DNA from 2 places in the Nocardia terpenica genome. Region 2 is predicted to be linked to the other one. Evidence: riboswitches for the same ligand, from Rfam matches in the RefSeq annotation. Region 2 holds a riboswitch; the other holds the start of a gene.
The links. Region 2 has a riboswitch for magnesium ahead of HPY32_RS07385 (DUF8020 domain-containing protein). Riboswitches for the same ligand answer to the same signal wherever they lie in the genome.
Positions count from the first base shown of each region.

Region 1 (9,222 bases), on a different contig from region 2:
TCTCGTCGACCAGCAGCTCGAACCCGCCGGTGCGGCGGTCGCGCGGGCGGGCCATGGTCACCGGGATATCGGCGATGATGCGGCCCGGATTGGCGCCCAGCACCACCACCCGGTCGGCCAGCAGCACCGCCTCCTCGATGTTGTGGGTCACGATGCACACGCACTTGGTGGGGAAATCCTCGGTGGCCCACAGGTTCACCAGCTCGGTGCGCAGGTTCTCCGCGGTGAGCACGTCCAGCGCCGAGAACGGCTCGTCCATCAGCAGCAGGTCCGGTTCCAGCACCAACGCTCGCGCGAAACCGACGCGCTGGCGCATGCCGCCGGACAGCTCCTTCGGATAGGCGGTCTCGAACCCGTCCAGGCCGATCATGTCGATCGCCTCCAGCGCCCGGCGCCGGCGCTCGGCGCGGGGCACGTTGCGGGCGGCCAGCCCGAGCTCCACATTGTCCTGCACGGTCAGCCACGGCATCAGCGCGAAGGACTGGAACACCAGGGCCGCACCGGGATTGGCGCCGTCGAGCTGGGCGCCGCGGTAGCGGACGCTGCCGGTGGTGGGGGCGATCAGGCCCGCGATGGTGCGCAGCAGCGTCGACTTGCCCGACCCCGAACGGCCCAGCAGCGCCACGATCTCGCCGCTGCGCAGCGTCAGATGGATGTCGTCGAGAACCTGCAGGGTGTCCCCGGCGGCGCCGGTGAACGACTTGCCGACCCCGTCGACCTCGAGCAGCACCTCGTCGGTGGTGGTTGCCGTCATGAAATCTCTCCTGTCACAACGAGTATCGGCGTTCGGCCAGGTCGTAGAGGCGGCGCCAGAACAGGCGGTTGACGCCCACCACGTAGATGCTCATCACCACCACGCCCACGAGGATGCGCGGCCAGTCGCCCGCGGTGGTGGCCTCCTTGATGTAGGCGCCCAGACCGGTCGCCTTCAGGGTCTGGCCGTTGTATTCGACGACCTCGGCGACGATCGAGGCGTTCCACGCGCCGCCCGCCGCGGTGATCGCGCCGGTCACATAGCTGGGGAAGATCGCGGGCAGGATCAGCCGCCGCCACCACAGCGGCCGGGGCAGGCGCAGATTCGCCGCCGCCTCGCGCAGATCGCCCGGCACCGCGCTCGCCCCCGCGATGACGTTGAACAGGATGTACCACTGCGCGCCCAGCGCCATCAGCAGCGCGCCCGCCCAGTTCAGGCTCACCCCGGTCGCCACCAGCACCGCGGTCACCAGCGGGAACAGGAAGTTGGCGGGGAAGGAGGCCAGCACCTGCACGATCGGCTGCGCGAACCGGGACACCTTGGGGTTCAACCCGATCCACACGCCGATCGGCACCCAGATCGCGGTGGCGACGATCAGCAGCACGATCACCCGCAGCAGCGTGACCGCGCCCAGCCCGAACGCGTGCGCCACCTCGCCGAAGCCGACGCTGTGGTGGATGTAGGTGACGATGCGGTAGCAGCCCCACACGATCACCGCCAGCGTCACCGCCGCGAACGCGACGTCGCCGAGGCGGCGGCGGGTGATCGGCACGTGCAGCCGGTGCTCGGCCAGCCCGAACACGCTCATCACCCGGTCGATCAGCGGGACCAGCGGGCCGAACACCGTGCCGAGCATCTCGGGAATGTTGGAGCGGCGCAACAGATCCAGCGTGATACTGCGCGGCGCCTCGGCCGGTTCGGACTCCTCGTAGCGGAAGCGTTCCGCCCACGCGGTGAGCGGCCGCCAGAACAGCACGTTGACGCCGATCACCAGCACGATCATCACGCCGATCGCGATGAGCACCTTGCCGTTGTCGCCGGCGTCGCTGGCCGCGGCCACGTACGAGCCGATCCCGGGCAGCGTGTAGGAATGGTTGTTGACGCTGATGGCCTCCGACGCGGTCAGGAAGAACCAGCCCCCGCCGAAGCTCATCATCGCGTTCCACACCAGCGGCACCATGCCGCTGGGCACATCCACCCGCCAGAACCGTTGCCAGCGCGACAATCTCAGATTGCGGGCGGCCTCGTCGAGCTCGCGCGGCTGCGACACCAGGCTGTGGTAGAACGCGAAGGTCATATTCCACGCCTGCGAGGTGAAGATCGCGAAGATCGACGCCGCCTCCAGGCCCAGCTGCGAGCCCGGGAACAGCGCCAGGAACGCGGTCACCGTCACCGACAGGAAACCCAGGATCGGCACCGACTGCAGGATGTCCAGGACCGGCAGCAGCACCGTGCGGGCCCGGCGCAGCCGCGCGGCCGCCGAAGCGTAGACGAAGGTGAACGCGATCGACAGGCCCAGCGCCACGAACATCCGCAGCAGCGACCGCGCCGCGTAGTACGGCAGTTCGGCGGCGTCGGTGGACACCGCGGCGGGGGCGGCGTTCTTGTCGAAGGGCACGTTGAGCCCGGTCGACAGGCGCACGATCAGCCAGATCAGTACCGCCGCACCGGCGAAGACGGCCACATCGGCCAGCCGCGAGCGCGGCCGGTCCAGTGCACCGCGGGAAGGATAGGAACGCAGGGCCGACATGAGTCTCTCTAATTCTCCGTTTCCGCGGTCACGGGGATGTTCCAGCCGACGCTGGTGACCGATGGTTCCAGGCTCAGGCGGCTGACCGCCGATTCCATCTGCCGGTCGTCGCGCTGGTCACCGACCAACTCGGCCTGCACCTCCACCACACCGGCCCGATCGGTATTGCGGCTCGAGATCGACACGAGCCGGAAGTCGGTGCGCGTCAGCGCCTGCACCAGCAGGGCCCGCACGTGCGCCTCGTTGTCGTCGTTGGTGACCGCCGAGAAGATATAGGACGTCTTCTGCTCGCGGCCCGCCTCCGGGTGCCGGTCCACCGCGCGCCCGGCCCAGCGCAGCGCGATGTTCACCGCGACCACCGCCAGCGTGCCCGCGACGGCCGTGCTGTACATCCCGGCGCCCGCGAGCGCGCCCACCGCGGCCGAACACCACAGGGTGGCGGCCGTATTGAGGCCGCGCACCGAGAAGCCCTCGCGCATGATGACCCCGGCGCCGAGGAAGCCGATGCCCGAAACGATCTGGGCGGCAACGCGAGTCGGGTCGGCGTCGCTGCCGTGGAAGCCGTGCGCGGACAGCAGGACGAACAGGGTCGCGCCGGTGGCGACCAGCGTGTTGGTGCGCAGCCCGGCCATGCGGGCGCGATACTGACGCTCCAGGCCGATCACCACACCGCAGCCGACACCGGCCGCGAGCCGGATCAGCATGTCCACCGTCGTCATGAATCCTCCGGAATTTGGCGGCGACCTCGCGCCGCAGGCTACCGGATGTCGGACTCGGACAGGGGGCGCGCGCGATGGTCGTCGAGTGAATAGTTGGCGAACTGGCATGTATGACTGCCGTCGGGCACGGCGACCACCTCCTTCCGGGCGCGCCGAAAGAGTGCACCGGCACCTGCCGCCGGTGAGCGCCACTCCTCGTAAGACCTTTGGCACTCCACGGCGTGAACCCGAGCGGGAGCCAGTCGGGATCACCCCTTAAGCCGGGGAGACCTGTCCTGACCCGGGGCGTCTCTCGACGTTCGGGGTCGCTGGCCTGTTTCCGTGGAGGAGCCTCAGCGAACGTTCGGCACCAAGCGACAGCGAGTTAACACCCGTCGCAGCCAAACCGCAACTCCTGTGAGGTCTACCTCTCCCGGTCCCGATACAGCGACCGATAGGCCGTGATCACCTCGACCAGATGGTCGACCACCTGCTCCCGGCTCACCCGCAGCGAACCGTTGAGCCAGGCCGAGAACATGCCCGCATTGCCGGAGGCCATGGTGACCGCGGCCAGGCGGCGGCGGACGGGGTCTTCGATGTGGGCGAACAGGTGGTCCTGGATGAGGCGGGTGAAGGCGGGCATGACCGCGATGGTGGTCTGGCCCAGGCCGGTACTGGAGTAGGGCTCCACCAGGAACAGGCGCGACTTGCGGGGGTCCTCGAGCACCTTGGCGACGAGGGCGTGGGCCAGTTCGCGGTCGCGGGCCGGGTCGTCGGCGGCGGCGAAAGCGGTCATCGGGGGCAGGAATTCGTCGGCGACCTGCCGGTACAGCACGTCGAGCAGATCGTCGCGGCCGGTGAAGCTTTCGTAGAAGTAGCGGTCGGTGAGCGTGGCGCGCCTGCACACCGCGCGCATGGTGACCGCTCCCGCCCCGGCCTCGCCGATCAGATCCAGGGCAGCCTCGAGCAGGGCCGCGCGCCGGGCCTCGCGGCGCGCGGTGAGCGTGGTGCCGCCCCACAGCCGGGGTTCGGCATCGGCGGAGTCCTGACCGGTGTGCACGCGCCCAACCCTAACGCGCACATGTGGTTGCGGCGTGCGGTCAGCCGAGGATCTCGTCGACGTAGCACCAGCGCCATTTCTCGCCGGGTTCCACGCTGCGCATGACCGGGTGGCCGGTGGACCGGTAGTGGCGGGTGGCGTGGTTGCCCGCCGAGGAGTCGCAGCAGGCGACGTGGCCGCAGGTCAGGCACATTCGGAGGTGGACCCAGGTGAGGCCCTCGGCCAGGCATTCCGCGCAGCTGTCGGGGAGTTCGGGCAGGGAGAGGTGGGGGGCCTCGCGGAGGTGGTCGCAGCCGGCGGTGGCGGGGGAGCGCAGCGTGTCGTCGGGGTTGTCGTCGGCCTCGGCGACGCGGTCGATCGTGGATTCCTCGAGATCGAGGGCGGCCATGACGTGTTCGAGCACCTCGTGATCCATGATGCCCGAATCGCGCACGCGCAGTACGGTTTCGCGTTCGGCGCGCAGCATGGCCAGCCGCAGCCGCCGGTATTCGCCGCTGGGGGTGACGCGGACCGACTCCGCCCGGCCCAGCTGCTCCCAGGCGGCGTGCGCCCGGCGCTCGACTCGATCCCGCAGCGTCGCAACCACTTCCGGCGGGGTTTCCGGCGCGATCTCGGATTCCAGCGCGACCAGGCCCGCCGCCGTGGCCTGCTGGAGCAGATTCGCCTGCTGCAGTGCGTCTTCGGCGCGGCTGGGGCCGCGTAGCCGCAGCAGCCGGATCAGGCCGGGCAGCGAAATGCCCTGCAGCAGTAGCGTTCCGCCAACCACCACCAGCGCCAGCAGCTTCAGCGTCGCCAGCTCACGGGTGTCGGTCGGCAGCAGCAGCGCACCGGCCAGCGTCACCACCCCGCGCATCCCCGCCCACGCCACCACCGCCGGACTGGTCCACGCGGGTTTCGGCTTACCGCGCGGGCGGCTCTCCACGAACCACGCGAAATAGGTGCTCGGGAACACCCACACCACGCGCGCGACCACCACCGTGGCGAGCACCGCCGCGCAGGTCGCGATCAGCGTGCCGTGGTCCAGGCCGCTGTTCCAGGCCTCCTCCAGGATGTGCCGCACCTCCAGGCCCATCAGCAGGAAAACCGCGCTCTCCAGGATGAATTGGATGGTGCGCCAATTGGTGCGCTCGGCGATGCGCGAGGCCGCGCTCTGCCACACCGGCGCCCCCTGGCCCAGGATCAGCCCGCACACCACCACCGCGATCACCCCCGAGGCGTGCGCCGCCTCGGCGGGCAGATACGCCGCGAACGGCGCCAGCAGCGACAGGCTGGTGTCCAGGATCGGATCGGTGATGCGGCGGCGCAGCACCGCCAGCACCCCCGCCGCCAGCACCCCGATCGCCGCGCCCCCGGCGGTGGCCCACACGAAGTTGCCGCCCGCCTGCCAGATGCTGAACGCCCCCGCCGACGCCGCGATCGCGGTGCGCAAGGCCACCAGCGCCGTCGCATCGTTGAACAGCGCCTCGCCCTCGAGCAGGGTCACGATCCGCCGCGGCATCCCGACCCGCCGCGCGACCGCGGTGGCCGCCACCGAATCCGGCGGCGACACCACCGCGCCGATCGCCACCGCCGTCGCGAACGGCACCGCCAGCAGCCGCCACACCACCACCGCCACCGCGAACGTGGTGAACAGCACCAGCCCCACCGACAGCAGCGCGATCGAAATCTTCTTGGCCCGGAACTCGACCAGCGAGGTGCTGATCGCCGCGGTGTAGACCAGCGGCGGCAGCAGGCCCAGCATCACGATCTCGGGATTGACGTCGACCCGCGGCACGAACGGCAGATACGACGCCACGATGCCCGCCACCGTCAGGACCAGTGGTTCGGCGATGCCGAGCCGCCGCGCCAGCGCCGCCAATGCGACCGCCACCGCGACCAGCACCACCAAACCGACTGCCAAGTGCACGAGGCTTATCGTGCCAGCACGGGTATCGATCGGTGCGCACGGTTCGCCGGAGGCGGACAGTTCGGTATACGGGGACACGTGCAGAAACCGGCTCTGACGCGCCGGGCGAAGGTGCGCGGGGGTGGTGTTCGCCGATAAGATCGCGGAATGCCAGCCACCCTCGCCGAACTCGAAGCCCGGGTCGCCGTTCTCGAAGCGGACCGCGCCGATTATAAGGCCGTGCTCAGTAGCATGAATGCGCTGAGCCAGCAGACGCGCGAACGACTTGACAGGCAGGACGCCAGGTTCGACGAGGTCGATCGCCGATTCGACCATGTTGACCGCAGGCTCGACGACACCAACGCTCGCGTGCGCTCGATCGAGGAGAACGTGGCCGAGATGAAGGACCTGCTCCTGCAGGCATTGGACAAGCGCTGAGCGCCCGGCGGTAACCGGCCGATATCGCGGGACACGCATACTGGTGGACGTGAGCGCGTTTCGGGATACTTCGTCCGGTCCGATCGCCCTGTCGTCGGGACCGATCGGGCGGCCCAATCCGCGGCGCACCGAGTTGGTGCTGTGTGTGGCGGCGGTGGCATTGGTGGCGGTCGCCGGATTGGGCATGTCCGCGGCCACCGGTGGCGGCGACGGCGATTCGCTGCAGTGGGCGCTGGGCGTTTTCGCGGTCCTGACGGTGCTGGCGCATCTGGCGGTGCGGATCTTCGCGTCCAAGGCGGATCCGGTGCTGCTGCCGTGCGTGGTGTTGCTCAACGGGCTCGGGCTGGTGATCATCGACCGGCTCGACCGCGCCGAGGCCGCCAATGCGGTGGCGCTGGGCAAGCCGGTCCCGTCCTCGGACGCCGCGCACCAATTGATCTGGACCGCAGCGGGAATCGTGTTGTTCGCGGCCGTGCTCGCGGTGATCCGCAATCACGGGCAGCCCGCCAAGTACGCCTACACCTGTGGGCTGGCCGGTATCGTGCTGCTGCTCATCCCCGCCGTGCTGCCGTCGCGGTTCAGCGAGGTCAACGGCGGCAAGAGCTGGATCATGTTCCACGGCTTCTCGATTCAGCCCGGCGAGTTCGCCAAGGTGCTGCTGCTGATCTTCGTGGCCGGATTCCTGGTCGCCAACCGCGACCTGTTCGGCACCGCCGGTAAACGGTTCCTCGGGTACACGCTGCCGCGGCTGCGGGATCTGGGGCCGCTGCTGCTGGTCACCTTCGTCTCGGTGCTGGTCCTGGTGTACGAGAAGAACCTGGGTTTCTCGCTGCTGGTGTTCGGGACGGTGCTCGCCATGGTGTACGTCGCGACGCGGCGGGCGTCGTGGCTGCTGATCGGGATCGGCATGTTCGCGATCGGCGCGGTCGTCGCCTACCACCTGTTCGCCCACGTGCGGGTGCGGGTGCAGGTGTGGGAGGACCCGTTCGCCACCTACTACACCAACGGCTATCAGATCGCGCAGGGCCTGTTCGGGCTCGGCACGGGCGGGCTGCTCGGGGCCGGGCTGGGCGGAGGCCGCCCGCAGGAGGTGCCGTTCGCCAAGACCGACTTCATCATCTCCACCATCGGTGAGGAACTGGGCCTGATCGGGCTGAGCGCGGTCATTGTGGTGTTCGCGATCATCACCATGCGCGGCTTCACCGCCGCCCTCACCACCCGCGACTCCTTCGGCAAACTGCTCGGCGGCGGGCTGGCGTTCTCGCTGGGCTGGCAGCTGTTCGTGGTCGTCGGCGGCGTCACCAAACTCATTCCGCTGACCGGTCTCACCACCCCGTTCATGTCCTACGGCGGCTCCTCGCTGCTGGCCAACTACGTGATCGTGGCGCTGCTGATCCGCATCTCCCACGACGCCCGCAGCGAGGCCGCCCCCGCACCCCCGCCGGTCGCCCCGATCGCGGAGGCCATGACCGAACACATCCGCCAGTCCACCCCGCCCCGCCGGGTGAAATGATTCACCGCATCGCGGATTCCAGTGGCCTGCCCGCGTCGCGCCAGGCGACGATGCCGCCTGCCAGTCCGGCGGCGTCGTAGCCGTCGCGGCGGGCCAGGGCGGCGAATCGCCGCGATGCCTCGCCCACCGGGCACACGAAAACCACCGGGCGGGAACGGGAGAAGGGCACGCCGTGGGTGAGCATGTCGTCGAGCTGGTCGTCGCGGATATTGATCGCGCCGGGCACGTGGCCGATGCGGTAGGCCATGGCGCCGCGGGTGTCGACGATGGTGGGGCGGGCGGTGGTATCCAGGTCGGCCAGCTGCTGCGGGGAGAGTTCCGGGACGGCGGCCAGTTCCGCGGGCGTCGGCGGGGTGGCGCGAGAATCGGTGCGACCGAACAGATCCGGGCGACGCTGGCGCACATACGACAGGTACGGCTCCAGGCGGTCGCACACGATGAACACCGCCACCCGCGGCCCCTCGGCGGCCTCCGATCGCAGATACTCCAGTGCCGCCGCATAGCTCGCGCCGCTGGTCGGGCCCGCGAGAACGCCGTAGCCGGTGGCCAATTCCATCGTCGCCTCGATCGCCCGCCCGGCGGTCACGGTCAGGATCCGGTCGTAGAACTCGGGCTGGAACAGGCCCACATCCCACATCTCGGTCTCCGAGCGAATGCCCGGAATGAAGTCCGACCGCTCCGACACCACCGCGATCGTGCGCAACTCCGGATTGTGCTTGCGCAGGTAGGTGGCCGCGCCGCGGGTGGAGCCGGTGGTGCCCAAACCGCCCACCAGGCAATCGATCCGGGTGATGCCGTCGCGCGCCAGATCCTCGTGGATCTCGCGGCCGGTGCCTTGGTAGTGCGCCTCCACATTCTTCTCGTTGGTGTACTGCGACAGGTGATGGTAGGCGCCCGGATGCTGCACCATGGTCGTCTCGATCACCGAGAGCACGTCGTTGGGCGTGGTCGGGTCGGGGCACTCCGACAACCCCGGCAGCTCCTCGATCTCGGCGCCGAACAGTTGCAGCAGTTGCCGTTGCTCGGTCACCCTGATCCGATTGGTCACCGCCCGCAGTCCGATCCCGTGCAGCCCGCCCAGAATGCGCAGCGCCTTCGCCGTGTTGCCGCTGGACGCCTCGATG
Region 1 is NZ_JABMCZ010000005.1:227,067-236,288, reverse strand. It holds gene HPY32_RS36930 (ABC transporter ATP-binding protein) at 1-754, opposite strand, end outside; gene HPY32_RS36925 (ABC transporter permease) at 768-2,504, opposite strand; gene HPY32_RS36920 (MgtC/SapB family protein) at 2,513-3,223, opposite strand; M-box (ykoK) riboswitch at 3,408-3,574, opposite strand; gene HPY32_RS36915 (TetR/AcrR family transcriptional regulator) at 3,627-4,262, opposite strand; gene HPY32_RS36910 (Na+/H+ antiporter) at 4,303-6,168, opposite strand; gene HPY32_RS36905 (hypothetical protein) at 6,316-6,585, shown strand; gene HPY32_RS36900 (FtsW/RodA/SpoVE family cell cycle protein) at 6,629-8,098, shown strand; gene HPY32_RS36895 (pyridoxal-phosphate dependent enzyme) at 8,100-9,222, opposite strand, start outside.
Region 1: another riboswitch for magnesium. It lies ahead of HPY32_RS36920 (MgtC/SapB family protein); the one in region 2 lies ahead of HPY32_RS07385 (DUF8020 domain-containing protein).

Region 2 (9,222 bases):
CCCGATCCAGACGCCGACCGGCACCCACACGACCGTCGACACCACCAGCAGCACCAGCACCCGGCCGAGGCTGACCAGGCCCATCAGCGTCGTCGGCCCGAACTCGGCGAGTCCTACTGTGCGCGCGAAGTATTCGGCGAGTGTCCAGGTGAGCCACCCCAGCGCGGCGAACAGTACCGCGAAGAAGACCGCGTCGGCGGGCGTGCTCCGATGCTGTTCCCAGGCAGCGGGTTTCGTGCTGCGCCCGAAGATCGCCATGGCCCGATCGACCCGGTCCGCGACCGGCCGCAACCGTCGCCCGAGGCGGCTCGGGATCGTGGTCCGGCGCAGCAGATCGAGGACGACACTGCGTGGCGCGACGGCGCTTTCGGTGTGTTCGATGCGGAAGCGTTCGGCCCAGGCGGTCAGCGGCCGCCAGAACGCGACATTGATCGCGACGATGCTGGCGATCATGACGAGCGCGCCCAGCAGCAGCGGACCCACCTGGGCGTCGGCGGTCGCGGCGGCGATGAAGCTGCCCATGCCGGGCAGGGCGTGGTCGTTGCCCGCCACGGTGATCACCTCGGAGGCCGCGAGCATGAACCAGGCGCCGCCGAAGCTCATCATCCCGTTCCAGATCAGCGGGACCATCGCGGTCGGCACCTCCAGCTGCCACAGCCGCTGCCAGCGGGTCAGCCGCATCGAGCGCGCCGCCTCGTCGAGTTCGCGCGGCATATTGCGCAGCGCCTGGTAGTAGGCGAAGGTCATATTCCACGCCTGTGCGGTGAAGATCGCGAACACGCAGGCGGCCTCGGCGCCCAGCAGCGAGCCGCGGAACACCCCGATGAACGCCGTCACGGTGATCGACACCAGGGCCAGCACCGGCACCGATTGCAGGATGTCCAGGGCGGGGATCAGCACCTTCTCCGCGCGCCGGGATCGGGCCGCCCACTGCCCGACGATCAGGGTGAACACCATCGACGCGGCCAGACCGACGAACATGCGCAGCGCGGTACGGGCCGCGTAGTAGGGCAGCTTCGCCGGATCGGTCGACACCGTGTCGTCGGAGTCGGGTGTCCACGGTATCGACATGTCGCGAAACAGCCGCAGGGCCACCACGATCAGCGCGGCCGCGGCCACGATGAGCAGGTAGTCCGCGGGGTGCAGGCGCTCCCGTGTCCTACGGTCGCCGACGTCGGATGGTTTGGGGGCGTTCGAGATTGCCAGGTCAGCCATGACGGCCGTACCCCTTTCGTCGCTGGCCTGTCGTTCGGTCAGTTGTCGGCCGGGCCCGCGTCGGGGGCGGGCGGCGCGGTCATGGTGGTGAGGAAGTGGATGGCCGTCGCGATGAGGGCGGGCACCCCGATGAGCAGGTCGAACACGATCACGCCCATGCCCGCGCCGGTGACGGCGCCGGTCAGGCATCCGGCGAGCGCGCCCGGGGCCGCCAGCGCACCGAGGCTGGCGGATCCGGTGGCGGCACCCCCGGCGGCACCGAGTGCGATGCAGCCGATCGGGCCGCCGATGATCGCGCCCAGCAGCGTGCCCACCGCCAGGGCCACCGTCAGTTCGTTGTTGGCGTTGCTCATCGCGGTGTTCAGCCGATCCTCGAAACTGTCGCCCGCGATGTCGGCGGCGGTGGGATAGGCCCGGTCGGGACGCGGGGTCAGCAGCGCCGTGTGCTCGTCGGCCCGGGCGTCGATCGGGTATGCGGTGCCGTCGCGAACGATCGTCAATGGCACACGGCCGATGACGATCTCGTGCGGGTCGATGATCTGGAGCTGGTTGTCGGCGACGCGCAGCGTGCCGAGGTCGGTGTGCAGCCGGACCGCCCCGTCGGCGATCCGGGCCTCGACGGGAAGCGACGGCAGGCCGGACTCCGCGGCCGCGGGGCGGACGATCGGCGGGGTCGGTTGCGCGTCGGCGGTGGCCGTGGCTCCGGCGAGCGCGGTCACGGTCAGTGCCGCGACGACGGCGGTGGAACGAATGCTCACGGGTATTCTCCTGAAGTTTCCGCCCGATTTCGGGCAGGCTCGATTGCCGTTGCGCCGGGCGCGAACGGATAATTGTTCATCGCTGAATTTCCGGTCGTCTGCGAGAATTCGACCGGATATCTGAATGGAGGGGAAACGGCTGCTGTACGGAATGCGGACATCCGCGAACCGGCGCGCTACCGAATGCTGTCAGCGGCGGTTTCGAGGCGGGTGCGCGGCGGAGCGGCCGGGCGGGCAGGGGTACGGATCGTCGTCTGACGCCAAGGTGGTTTCTCCACCTCCTCGCTGGTAGCACACGGATTCGACGCACGCGAGGAGAGTGCCGGACGCAACGGCGCCGGGCACGCACCCCTCTCGTCAGAGCTTTGGCACTGCGCGACGTGTTCCGAATCGGAAAGCCACTTTGGATATCCCCTTAATCCGAAGATATCTGTCCTAACCTTGGGCGTCTCTCGACGTCGTCAGATCAGTGGCCTATGTTCACGCAGGAGCCTCGCCTATCGAGGTGCAGTGCCAACGTAGGCAAGCCTCGGGAAAATGTCAACTCCGGATATCGGGAGAATAGTTTATTTTCGAAGCAGACCTCGGCCCGCGGCCCCGTCCGACCGACCGGCAGGCAGGTTCCTGCTATTGACTGAATGTCTTGTCAGACGGTGTCGTAGCTGACACGTCGGGCCGTACTTCCCGGCATGAACGGGGCGGCCAACGCCTTCCTCGACGCCTTCGCCGTGCACCGCAACCGCACCGGCGACCGCCCCGACGCCACCACCTTCGCGTGGGCGGCGTGGCGCGGGCTCGGCATGGCCGCCGGGACCGTCACCGAGCTGTACAACGCGGAGGCCGAGGCGCTCGGCGTCGCCGACATCACGGCCGAACAGGCTTTGCGTGCTTGGGAATTCGCCGTCCGGCATCGGGTCGAGTGCTGCTCGGTGATGCGGGTGCTGCCGCTGGAATCGGGTGCGCCGCGGCTGCCGCTGCTGAGCGAATTGTCCGCGGCCGCGGTCGCGTCCGGGACACCCACGCGCGCACCGGACTCGGCGCCGGACTGGTCGGCGCTGCCGCCCGAGCAGCTGCACGAGCGGCTGCCGGACGAGGTGCAGGCACAGTTCGAGGCCGAGCTGGGACTCCCGGAGGGGCAGCTGGACGTGCGGCGCCCGCTGGCCGACACCGGCCTGGACTCGATCATGACCGTGGCGATCCGGGCGGCATGGCGTCCTACTTCCTGGTACTCGCCCTCTATCTGCAATTCGGCCGCGGCCTGGACGCTCTCGGCGCGGGCCTGGTCTTCATCGCCGTCGGCACCGGTTACCTCGGCGCCTCCCTGGCCGCCCGCCACATCGCGGCCCGACTGGGCCGCCAGGCCATCGCCGTCGGCGGCCTGCTACGCATCCTCGGCCTTGCCGTATTGATCGCGACCGTGGCGCGGATCGGCGTATCGGGGTCGGCCCTGTGGCTGGTGCCGGGCTTGATCATCGACGGAGCCGGATTGGGTCTCGCCGTCGCACCACTGACCACGACGGTGCTGGCCCGCATGACCCCGCAGCACGCCGGTGCCGCCTCCGGTGTGCTGGCCACGGGGCTCCAGGTCGGTAATGCGCTGGGGGTGGCGGTGATCGGGGTCGTGTTCTATGGGCTGCTGCCGCCGGGGGCGGAGGCCGTGGCGGGGTGGAATGCGGGGTACGGGCATGCATTCGGTTGGAGTTTGGTGTATTTGACGGGTGTGGCCGTCGCCTTGATCGCGTTGGTGCAGGTGCTGCCTCGGGGGGTCGAGCGGGGCTCGGCGGTGGGTGGCCGCTGACAAGCCTTGCGGGCATGTCGAGGTGATTCTCGGGCGTCGCGGCGGTGGATCGGTCCCGTACTGCGCCGGGCGGACCCGTAGTCAAACCATGTGCCAAGGGGTGGAGCGCGGGCTGACCAGGGGGTTGAGGGTGGTGATGCGTCAGCCGTGCGTCTGCTCGATGTCGGGGGGCGTGGCGAGTATGGGTTCGTGACGATGGCAGGAGTCGGGGTGGCGTCGCGGGCCGTCGGGGGTGCTGGTGCGGCAGGTTGCTCCCGGGGATTCTCGAAAGGACTTGCGTGGTGATCGGTTTCGACGAATATCTGGTTGTTCGGAACGACGAGGAGCAGTATTCCGTGTGGCCGAGCGCGCGGCCGGTGCCGGACGGGTGGACGGCGACCGGTGTGCGGGGCGGGCGCGACGAATGCCTGGCGCATATCGACGAGGTGTGGACCGATATCCGGCCCAAGAGTGTGCGTGACCGTCTCGGATCCGCCGACTGACAACACTTTCTGCTTCTCGACTTGGATGGAGTGTGCCGTGTCCGGTTCGGCTGAGAGTTCGATTGCGTCGCGCCGTCGGTTGCTGGTGGAACGGATGCTGGCGGCGGGCGGGTCGCCGGGCGGAGGCGGGACGATCGGCCGGGCGGATCGATCCGGTGCGCTGCCGGTGTCGTTCGCGCAGCAGCGGTTGTGGTTTCTCGATCAGCTGGTGCCGGGGAACCCGTTCTACAACATGCCGGTGTCGTTCCGGCTGCGGGGTTCGGTCGATGCGGGCGCGCTGGACCGGGCCGTGCGGGAGCTGATGGTGCGGCACGAGGTGTTCCGGACGGCGCTGGTGAGCGCGGGCGGTGAGCCGCGGCAGGTCGTCGGTGAGCCGCCGGTCGGGTCGGTATTGCCCGTGGTGGATCTGTCCGGCGCCATCGATCCGTTGGCGCGCGCACGGGAGTCGGCGCGCGCGGAGGGGCGACGTCCCTTCGACCTGTCGGTGGGTCCACTGTTGCGGGCGTGCCTGATGCGGTTGGCCGACGACGACCACGTGTTATTGCTGACGATGCATCACATCGTGTCCGACGGGTGGTCGATCGGGGTGCTGCTGCGTGAACTGAACACGCTGTACAAGGCGTTCGCCGCGGGTGAGCCGTCGCCCCTGCCGCCGCTGCCGGTGCAGTACGCGGATTTCGCGGTGTGGCAACGGGATTGGTTGTCCGGTCCGGTGCTGGAGGAGCAGCTGGGATACTGGCGGGATCGGCTGGACGGGCTGGCCCCGTTGGAATTGCCGTTGGATCGACCCCGTCCGGCCGTCGCGAGTTTCGATGGTGGCGCGCATTCGTTTTCCCTGTCGGCCGAGTTGAGCGAGAGGCTGCGGGCACTGAGCCGCCGGTATCAGGTGTCGCTGTTCATGACCTTGATGGCGGCGTTCCAAGCGCTGCTCAGCCGGTACGGCGGCAATGCGGATTTCGCGGTCGGCGTCCCGATCGCCGGACGGGTGCGTCCGGAGCTGGAGCAGCTGATCGGATTCTTCGTGAATACGCTGGTCATGCGGGCCGACTGCGCGGGGGACCCGACGTTCGAGGAATTGCTGACGCGCACGCGCGAGACCGCGCTCGGCGCCTACGCGCACCAGGACCTGCCCTTCGAGCGGCTGGTGGAGGAACTGGCACCGGAGCGGGACCTGTCCCGTAACCCTCTGGTGCAGACCACCTTCCAGCTGATCAATACTCCTCGCGAAGACATTCGGATCGGTGCGACGACCGAGGACGAATTCGATGTCGACGCCGACATCGTCCGGTTCGATCTCGAACTGCACATGATCGAACAGGGCGAACAGCTGGAGGGCGCGTTCATCTACGCGCGGGATCTGTTCGATGCGGTTACCGTGCGGGTATTGGCGGAGCGGTTCGTGGCCATCCTCGAAACGGTGGTGGGCGACGTCGGAGTGCGGCTGTCGGAATTGCCGATGGTGGTCGGTGGCGAATGGACCGACCTCGTCGAGCTGCGCAACCGGACGGCGATGGAACTACCCGGAGCGGCGACGGTGGTGTCGCTGCTCGAACAGTGGGCAGACCGGACACCGGACGCGGAAGCGGTCGTGTGCGAACAACAGCGGCTGTCGTATGCGGAGCTGGATGCGTGGGCCAATGGTGTGGCATGGCGTCTGCGGGACGCGGGCGTCGGGCCGGAGACGGTCGTCGGAATCTGTGTCGAGCGTGGCGTGGCGGCTATCGTGGCGATCGTCGCGGTCCTGAAGGCCGGTGGCGCGTATCTGCCGCTGGATCCCGGCCACCCCGCGGATCGAATCGCGCAGGCGCTGACCGATACCGGCGCGGCAATTCTGCTGACCGACACCGAGTCCGGAGCGTTCTCGGCGTCGATCGTGGACTCGATGCCGGGTCTGCGGCGGGTGGATGTGGAACGGCCGGGGTCCGGCGAGCGGTCCGATCGCCCGATGGTGGAGATCCGCCCCGGGAACGCGGCCTACGTCATCTTCACCTCGGGATCGACCGGGCGTCCGAAAGGCGTTGTGGTCGAGCATCGTTCGCTGTCGAATCTGTGCGCATTCCTCTCCGGTGGTATCTATCCGGATGCCGGGGTGTCGCGGTCGACGGTGGGTTTGTTCGCGTCGCTGGTCTTCGATTCCTCGGTGAAGCAGCTGCTGCCCATGATGTGCGGGCATGTGCTGCACGTGATTCCGGAATCGGTGCGGCGCGATACCCGAGAACTGGTGAGCTACGTGCGCCGCGGCGGGATCGACATCATGGATGCGACACCGTCGCTGGCGCGAGTGCTGATCGACGACGGTCTGCTGGACGGTGAGACCGTGCCGCGAGTGCTGCTCGGCGGTGAGGCGGTGGATCAACAGCTGTGGGATCGGTTGGCGGACACCGCCGGAGCTTCCTACAACCTGTACGGGCCCACCGAGTGCACGGTGGACACGACCTGGGCCGCGATCGAGTCCGGTTGTTCCCCGTCGATCGGTGTGCCGGTGGGCAATTCGCGAGTGTATGTGCTGGATAGGTCCGGGAATATCGCCCCGATCGGCGTGGTGGGGGAGCTGTATATCGGCGGTGCGGGGGTGGCGCGGGGCTATGTGGGCCGAGGCGGAGCGACCGCCGATCGGTTCGTGCCGGACCCGTTCGGGCCGCCCGGTTCTCGGCTGTATCGCACCGGTGACGCGGTGCGCTGGACACGGTCGGGTGTGCTGGAATTCGTCGGCCGACTGGACGATCAGGTGAAGGTGCGGGGCTTCCGGATCGAACCGGGTGAGATCGAATCCGCGCTGACCGGCTATCCGATCGTCAACGACGCGGCGGTCTTGGCGCGAGAAGACACACCCGGCGATATTCGGCTGGTTGCCTATGTAGTGCCCGCCGAGAGTGGCGCCAACGACGAAACCCCGCACCACACCGAGACATTGGCCGGTGATCAGGTCGCCGACTGGCGGATGATCTTCGACGACGTGCAAGGGTCGGAACGCGCCGCCGCGGACGGCGGTTTCAATGTGTCGGGGTGGAACAGCAGCTACACCGGTGAACCCCTTGCCGCCGAGGAGATGCGCGAATGGGTGGACGCGAGCGTGGACCGCGTGCTGGCGCTGGGCGGCCGCCGCATTCTGGAGATCGGCTGTGGTACCGGCCTGCTGGCGCTGCGGCTGGCATCGCATGCGCAGGAGTACGTCGGCGTCGACTTCTCCGCGGAGACACTACGCGCGAGACCGCGCTCGGCGCCTACGCGCACCAGGATCTGCCTTTCGAGCGGCTGGTCGAAGAACTCGCGCCGGAACGCGAGCTGTCCCGTAACCCCTTGGTGCAGGTCATCTTTCAACTGATGAATGCGCCCCGCGAGGAGTTGACACTCGCCGGAACGAAGGCCGAGACCTTCGACGTCGAATCCAATATCGTGCGATTCGACCTGGAACTGCACATGATCGAGCAGGGCGAACAGCTGGCCGGGGTATTCGTCTACGCCCGAGATCTGTTCGATGCGGCGACGATCGAGGTCATGCACGACCGGTTCGTCAAGGTGCTCGAAGCCATCGTCGGTGATGTGAGCGTGCGGCTGTCGGAGCTTCCCGTGGTCACGGGCGCCGAGTGGACAGATATTGTGGTGGAACGCAATCGGACCGCCGTGGAGCTGCCGAAGACGACCGTGGTGGCGCTGTTCGAGAAGCAGGCCGACAGCGCGCCGGATGCCGTGGCCGTGGTGTGCGGCGACCAGCGGCTGTCGTATCGCGAGCTGGATGCCTGGGCCGACCGGGTGGCGTGGCGGCTGCGGGATGCGGGCGTGGGCACCGAAACCATTGTGGGCGTCTGTCTTCCGCGCGGCACCGCGGCGATTGCGGCGATCCTGGGCGTGCTCAAGGCCGGTGGCGCGTACCTGCCGCTGGACCCGGGGCATCCCACCGATCGGATCGCGCAGGCGCTCACCGACACCGACGCACGCGTGGTGCTCACCGATTCGTCGACCTCGTCCGTGCTGCCGGGGCGCGAGTCGATCGATATCGGCGAGCTCGAACGCGGCGCGGATCGGGGTCGGCTCGCGCTCACGGCCGAACCCGGGAACGCGGCGTATGTGATGTACACGTCGGGCTCCACCGGCCGTCCGAAAGGCGTTGCGATCGAACATCGCTCGATCCTGCGATTGATCTGGGACGCGAACTACGCGAACCTGGGCGACGACGTGGTGATGCTGCAGGCCGCGCCGCTGGCATTCGACGCCTCCACCTTCGAGATCTGGGGCCCGCTGGCACACGGCGGAAGCTGCGTGGTGTCGCAGGAACGGGTTCCCTCCGCGGCCGGTCTTCGTGAGCTGTTCGACCGTGCCGCAGTGACGACCGCGTGGCTGACCTCGGCCATGTTCAACGCGCTCAGCGATTCGGACCCGACGGTGTTCGCGGGACTGAAACAACTGCTGGTGGGTGGCGAAGCACTGTCTCCGGATCATGTGGCGCGCGTGGGCCGCGCCGTCCCGGCGCTGCAACTGATCAATGGCTACGGCCCGACCGAATGCACCACATTCAGCTGCTGCGGGCCGATCTCGATCGATGACCTCGACAGCTCCCGGCCCGTCGCCATCGGCGGGCCGATCTCGAATTCACAGGCGTATGTGCTGGACGGGTTCGGGAATGTGGTTCCGGTGGGCGTGGCCGGGGAGCTGTATATCGGTGGGGCGGGCGTCGCTCGCGGGTACGTGGGTCGGGGTGGTCCGACCGCGGACCGTTTCGTGCCGAACCCGTTCGGGCCGCCCGGCTCTCGGTTGTATCGGACCGGTGACGCGGTGCGGTGGACGCGGTCGGGTGTGCTGGAGTTCGTCGGGCGACTCGACGATCAGGTGAAGGTGCGGGGCTTCCGGATCGAGCCGGGCGAGATCGAAGCCGCGCTCACCGGTCACGACGGGGTGGCCGAGGCCGCGGTGGTGGCGCGCGAGGACTCCCCGGGCGACCTGCGGCTGGTGGCCTATATCGTGCCCGACA
Region 2 is NZ_JABMCZ010000001.1:1,570,439-1,579,660, forward strand. It holds gene HPY32_RS07380 (ABC transporter permease) at 1-1,215, opposite strand, end outside; gene HPY32_RS07385 (DUF8020 domain-containing protein) at 1,254-1,973, opposite strand; M-box (ykoK) riboswitch at 2,316-2,485, opposite strand; gene HPY32_RS07390 (beta-ketoacyl reductase) at 2,663-3,382, shown strand; gene HPY32_RS07395 (MFS transporter) at 3,379-3,771, shown strand; gene HPY32_RS07400 (MbtH family protein) at 4,053-4,253, shown strand; gene HPY32_RS44455 (non-ribosomal peptide synthetase) at 4,291-7,578, shown strand; gene HPY32_RS43825 (non-ribosomal peptide synthetase) at 7,509-9,222, shown strand, end outside.